DNA from 3 places in the uncultured Barnesiella sp. genome. Region 3 is predicted to be linked to each of the others. Evidence: riboswitches for the same ligand, from Rfam matches in the RefSeq annotation. Region 3 holds a riboswitch; each other region holds the start of a gene.
The links. Region 3 has a riboswitch for cobalamin ahead of Q1K76_RS09375 (DUF5074 domain-containing protein). Riboswitches for the same ligand answer to the same signal wherever they lie in the genome.
Positions count from the first base shown of each region.

Region 1 (2,203 bases), on a different contig from region 3:
GAGCGGCTGGTACGAGAGGAAGACGGCGGGTGTCACCTTGCTCTTGTTGGGAGCCTTGGTCTGCCCCTCGGCCGTCTCGTCGACCAGCGTAGCCAGCACGCTGGCCTGCATCTTCAGCCGGTCGGCCAGCGAGAAGGCGGTAGCGGCCGAAATCCAGTGGGTGTAGCGGCTGGCCGAGAGGTACTCCGACAGCCCGTTCCACTGCATGTCGTAGGCCACCGACACGTCCCAGTTGCGGAGTATCGAATACTTGTTGGCCAATGACACGTAGACCTCGCGCTGCTTGTACTGGTTGTCGACCCGCATCAGCTTGTCGTCGTTGTTCACATAGTGGGTATAATCGAACGCATACTTGGCATTGACCTTGAGGCTGTACTTGCGGGTAATATCCTGCTGATAGACGCCTTGCACGAAGGTGTTGCGGTCCCACAACCGCTCGCCGTTGCGCCACACGTTGTTGACGATGGCGCCGGGGATACCCCGCTCGGAGCTGTAATGGTAGACGTAGGCTTTCCAAAAACCGTTGGAGAGATAGCCCTGCAGACCGCCCTCGAAACGCACGGCATCGATGTCGCCGTTTTGCCGGGTAGCCGTGGTGTCGTAGGCCACCTCGCCCGAGGGGGTAACCCGCTTGTAACGGAATTTGTACTTACCGCTCGAGTTGGTCCACTCGCTGTTGAAGGTCATGCTCACGCTCTCGCTGAGCTTGTATTCGAAGAGCACCGAGGGGTTGACCAGGTCGAACGACCCCGTTTTGAACGAGGCCTTCAGGTGCGACTTCTCGCCCGGCTTGAACTTGGGCCGACGGGTGGTGAGGTAGATGGAACCGGCCGAACCGAACTCGCGGGCCGACTGGAATATCTCGCTCTTCTGCCCGTTGTAGAGCGAAATCTCCTCGATATTCTCGAGCGAGAATTTTCCCAGATCCACCTGGCCGTTCTGGGCATTGCCCAACTGGATGCCGTTGTAATATACACCCATGTGGTTGGTACCCATGCTGCGGATGTTGACGGTCTTCAAACCGCCCACACCGCCGTAATCCTTAATCTGTATACCCGAAAAGTAGCGTATGGCATCGGCCACCGAAAAGCTGTTGAGGGCCTGCAGCTCCTTGCCGGCGAGTTTCTGTGAGGGTATCACCTCGCTATACCGGTTGGCCGTGACCATTACCTCGCCCAGCGACCGGGTCTGTATCGAGTCGGTCGACGAAGTCTCATCGGCCCACACCCGCACGGGCAGAGCAGCCAGTACCCCAATCGCACACACAAACGATACCCAACGACAAAGTCTTTCCATCGGACTATTTTTTAACAGCCTCGGAGCGGGTTCTTTCGATACAAGTCGGTGTAAACAGACGGACGCGTGTAGGCCACCCTTCCGCAGATTCACAAGCTCTACCCCCCGAAAGCTAATGACTAAAAGCATGGCAGGTCTTCTGACTTACTCCGGTAACCGAGGCCTTCCCAATCGTCATAATCAGTGGCTTTCAAGTATTCTCGGCACCTCTACGGGAGCTTACAGCAGCGGGACTGTTCGGGATTTTCACCCGATTCCCTTTTCATTCTACGCCCCGGACGGGGTTTCGAAACCAATGCGTGACAAAGGTAACACAAATTATTGATACTGTTCTATTTTTTCTTGGAAATTATTCCAAACCAAACCTGCACCCCAATCGTTACTTGTGAAAAAAGTATTGATTCGTAATAAAAAATAACGGTTATAAATTTGTATCAATCACAAATTTTACCGAATATTGCGAAAATTTTCTTCATCTACATACAATACACTTATGGAAGAAAACCAAACCTTGAAAAACGACAATTTCGTAGTGCGCGTATGGCGATTCTACCTTGAAGGATTCCGATCGATGACCTTGGGAAAAACACTTTGGGCAATCATTCTTATCAAACTGTTCATCATGTTTTTTATCCTGCGGCTCTTCTTTTTCCCCAACATTTTGCAAAAAGAGTTCGATACCGACGAGGAGCGGGCCAATGCCGTCATCGAAAATCTCACCAATACCAATAATTCTCAACAACAACAATCACAGGAGTTATGAACGATCTTTTCACGCTCGTAGACTGGTCGAGGGCACAATTTGCACTCACCGCTATTTATCACTGGCTGTTTGTCCCCCTCACGCTGGGGTTGGGCATAATCGTCAGTATCATGGAAACCATCTACTACCGTACCGGCGACGAAC
Region 1 is NZ_CAMMHD010000018.1:28,653-30,855, forward strand. Features, by position in the region: gene Q1K76_RS09915 (TonB-dependent receptor) at 1-1,296, opposite strand, end outside; cobalamin riboswitch at 1,408-1,608, opposite strand; gene Q1K76_RS09920 (DUF4492 domain-containing protein) at 1,790-2,059, shown strand; gene Q1K76_RS09925 (cytochrome ubiquinol oxidase subunit I) at 2,056-2,203, shown strand, end outside.
Region 1: linked by a shared signal. The riboswitch ahead of Q1K76_RS09915 (TonB-dependent receptor) and the one ahead of Q1K76_RS09375 (DUF5074 domain-containing protein) in region 3 are both predicted to bind cobalamin.

Region 2 (2,203 bases), on a different contig from region 3:
CGCCCGGAATGGCCACCACGGCCTTTTCGCCCACGGTGAGGGTGACCGGGTCGGTCGATACCGAGCCCAGCCGGTTTCCGGCCACACAATAGTAGCTGCCGGCATCGGCCGTCGTAGCCGACGCTATCGAGTAGACAGCCTTCACGGCCCCTTCGATGGCGACCTTGTCCTTATACCACTGATAGGTGAGGCTGTCGCCCCGGAATACCGGCACAAAAGCGGCCGGCTCGCCCGGCGACACCACCAGGCTCTCGGGCTGACTCTTTATCGAGGGTTCGGTGAGCCCGTTCTTGGCGGCAGCGGCCAGCGGTTTCCAGTCATACGACTGCATGCCGGCCGAGAAATTCCAACCGTCCCAACACCCGTCGGTGAGCTTACGGCCCGAGATTCCCATGTTGCTGTAATACCACGAATCGCTATCGGCCGACTTCGTCCAGTACGACCAGTAGCCCTGATACCACCCCGACTGCCAATAGTCCTCGGGGTCGGTACAGCTCCACCCGTCGTAGGAGTAGCCCGACATGGGTATCAATCCCAACTCGTTGGCCTGCCGCACCTCACCATCCTTGACGATGGCAAAATCGCCGCTCTTGTTCACATCGTAGCCTAAGCCCGAGACCGTGCTGCCGAACGCCGTGCCCGACTCCGAGGCAATGACAAACCGCGGGTCGGCTGCCGCAATGGCCGTAATCATGGTGGCGCCGGTAGCCTCGCCGTCCCAGCGGAAGCCCCACACCAGGGCACTCTCCTCGCCGTCGACATTCCACTGCACCGCCAGAGCCGCCCGGTTGGCGCCCTCGCCGGTCCAGTTTTCAATCATTTCCATCGTGAAGGTTCCATCGGCAATAGCCCGAGGCGATACCTGCTGCACGGCGGTAGGGTGCGGCCGCCCCTGCACAAGTATCTGTGCCGGCAACTGCATCACCGCAAACAGCAAAAGCATGAAAACATAAATCTTTTTCATTTCGGTTAAATCTTTAAGTATTAAAATTGAACAATCGTTTTTGCCATTTCAATACTTGCAAGATATGGTTTACCCCTGCCCATGGAACCGCCTCCGGCCTGCCGGCCCGGAATCGTTTTTTGCCACAGCTCATACCTCGCAAGCTATCGGGACAATACGCACGGCAGGTCTTCTGACTCACTCCGGCAGCCGAGGCCTTCCCAATCGCACGGATCAGTGACTTGTCTCTCGGCTCCTTTTCGATGGAGTTCACAGCAGCGGGACTGTTCGGGACTCACACCCGATTCCCTTTTAATCGGCCTTCAACGGGCCGAACCGGTGCGCACTATACGCTATTTTATTCTTACTATTCTATCTCTCTTTTTCTTACTTTTCCTCGATGTGCAAATCGGTCACTCCGGCCACCTCGGTCGAGCACTCGCCCAACCAGCCGTTGAACTGATTGACACCGGTATAGATCTTGATAAAGTCGATGCCCTGCAAATGCACGGGATTGCCCTCGGCATCGACCGCCCAGTCGATTTTGAAGTTGGACTTTTCGCTGTCGTTGGGGTGGTTGTCGGCATAGCCCCAATCGTAGGCATAGAGCACATAGTAAGAGCCGTTGCCGCTCTCGTCGACGGCATTGTCGGGCAAGCGGGTGCCCTCGAACGTGAGCGTCTCGTCGGAGAGCCACTGCGGGTAATAGGATTGCTTGTGGAAAACGACCTTCGACACGTAGCCGGTCCCGCCCTGGTTGTCGGTCCAGCGCACATAGGTCGAGTCGGTCACGCTGGTATCGGTACCGGGCACCGGAGTCTTGTTTTCGTCGGGGCGGTAATAGGTGATTCCGTAATTTTTCACCGTCTCTTCCTTGTGATATTCACTGCCGGCCAGTTCGTACCACTCGTCATCGGGGAGGCCGTTGCCGTTGACATCGACCGATACCATCACGATACCGGGCTCGCTGCTGCCGCCCGATGCGGCAGTGGGTTTGCCCGTGGAGTAGAAGGCATTGCCCAAGACCTTGAAGTCGTATTCGCCGGGACGGTTGACAATCGTATGGTCAAATCCCACGACGATATAACCGCCGTAACCGCCCAGCGACACCATCGTACCGGCATTGTAGGCCAGACAGTCCTCGGCCTTCTGCCGCATGGTCTCCTCGGTATCGCCCTCGCTATACTCGGGCAGCTCGTTGACAAACTGCCCCGGAGCCGGGCGATACTCATGCACCCGGGTGATGTAGGGGCTGTAAGC
Region 2 is NZ_CAMMHD010000018.1:24,225-26,427, forward strand. Features, by position in the region: gene Q1K76_RS09900 (leucine-rich repeat protein) at 1-964, opposite strand, end outside; cobalamin riboswitch at 1,109-1,299, opposite strand; gene Q1K76_RS09905 (cell surface protein) at 1,331-2,203, opposite strand, start outside.
Region 2: linked by a shared signal. The riboswitch ahead of Q1K76_RS09900 (leucine-rich repeat protein) and the one ahead of Q1K76_RS09375 (DUF5074 domain-containing protein) in region 3 are both predicted to bind cobalamin.

Region 3 (2,203 bases):
GAGGTGGGTGCCTCCGACTTCGGTTTCCACATCTTCAAGAGCGGCAGTGCCGAGGCCGTTGTTTCGTACACTCCGGCAACGGGTGAACTCGTGGCCGACTTCAGCGCCCTGCCTCGGTTGACCAACGACGCCGGCGTATACGACGGTGTCTATCGTTGCATCTTGCCCGAGCGTCCGGCCGTGGGGAGTGAGCTGAAGATAAATATCTTTATCGACCACTCCATCCTCGACATCTTCGTGAACGACAAGTGGGCTACCTCCATCCGTGTCTTCCCCACCGAAGCCGATGCCAACGGCATCGAAGCCTTTGCCTCGGCCACGACCCGGGTAAAGGAGCTGAATGCCTGGATACTCGAGGGGCAATCGGCGAGTTCGGGCATCGAGTCTGTGGTCTCCGACCGTGTGGATTCGGGAAGTGTCCGTGTCGATGTCTTCAATTTGCAAGGCATGAAGGTGCGGGCCAACGTACCTCGGGAGGTTGCTGCCGAGAATCTGCCGAACGGTTTCTACATTATCGGCGGCCAGAAGGTTCTGGTAAGATAAGTTTGGCAGTATAGAAAAAAATGGAGCCGGTGTAGGAGAGAACCGGCAAAACTTCTTCAGAGAAACTCATGAGCGCATACAGCCGCATCTCGGCTATATGCGCTCATGCTTTTTTTGTGGGGGGAGTGTGTTGTCAAGACCGCTGAGGATAAAGACTATAAGCTGCACCATATACAATCTGTTTGAAGTAGGAAGCAAAAAGTTATCTTTCTCCAGAAAAAAATACTAATTTTACAGCCGATTGGTTCCAAAAGGCCCGCCGGGCCTCGAGGATTAAAAGGGAATCGGGTGAAAATCCCGGACAGTCCCGCTGCTGTGAAGCTCCGCCAACCGCTCGAATTCTATACGCCACTGATTGCAATATCGGGAAGGCCTCGAGTGGGGAGTCAGTCAGAAGACCTGCCGTCAGTTTTTGTTTTTAATCGAGCCCGTGGACAGGACGGTTAAATGTACGACGTAAATGCTATATACTTTTTTCAGGCTTTTCGAGCCATTCATAACCCGTGTCGGGGTACTGTGTAAACCTGTTGGGGCATCTGCCCGGGAACAGGCAGGCACGACGCGTTGCCGTCTTGACAATATGGCAACGGCCGGGCTTGCCGTCTCTTCTCCAGCCCGGGACCTTGTTTTGCAAATTTTCAATAACCTGTTAAATAATAGATTTTTATCCAAAAGTAGAATGATGAAAGTAAGAAAGATGTGGGGCGTGCTGCTGGTAGCGGTAGCTCTGATTATGGGCAGTTGCTCGAAAGAGAGTGAAGAACCGATGCCCGACCCGAAGTTTGAGTGGACAACGGCTGTTGCAACCGATGTGCCGGTATTTGTGGTTCCCGATACCCAAGTAGAGATTGCCTATGCGGCAGAGCATGTGCAGTCGGTCAAGACCGAATCGCTGCCCGCCGGGTGGAGTGCAACGGTCGACCAGGATGCCCGGAAAATCGAAATCTCGGCCACGGCCGATGCCGAAACAAAAGCTACGCTCACCGTCACGGTAGCGGGCGCAGGCGGGAAGAACCTTTCGCAAAAGGTGGAGCTGTATTGCCTGAATGCCTTTGACGACCCGGCCGGGGTCTTTGTGCTCAACGAGGGGAACATGACTACCGAGAACGGCTCGCTCACCTGGATTTCGCCCGAGGGGTATGTGGTGGCCGATGCCTACAAGACGGTCAACGGTACCGAGCTGGGCAACGTGGCACAGGACATGGCGTTCTGTAACGGCAAGGTCTATATCATCTCGCAGAATGGCAACAAGAACCCCAACGGCATGGTGTTCGAAAACGACGGCATGCTGGTGGTGGCCGATGCCCACACCTTGAAGCGGACGGCCGCCTACACGAACGACGACCTGCAGGGGCTCGACTGGCCCACGCATATCGCCGTGCTCGACGAGCAGCATCTCTATATCCGCGACAACGCCGGTATCTACCGTTTCGACCCCACGGCCAAGTCGCTGACCTTCGTGACCGGTTCGGACGGTGCGCCGAAGAGCCGCTTCGTGACGATGGGAGGCAAGGCCTACACCTTCAAGTCGGGCTATTTGAGCAAGATTCTCGAGCTCTCGACCGAGAGCGATGCCGTGACGTCGATTTCGTTCCCGTACAGCATCCCCTGCATGATCAACCGTGTGCTGGGCATTCAGGGCGCCGACGACGGCCGGATG
Region 3 is NZ_CAMMHD010000016.1:58,349-60,551, forward strand. Features, by position in the region: gene Q1K76_RS09370 (LamG-like jellyroll fold domain-containing protein) at 1-543, shown strand, start outside; cobalamin riboswitch at 769-965, shown strand; gene Q1K76_RS09375 (DUF5074 domain-containing protein) at 1,223-2,203, shown strand, end outside.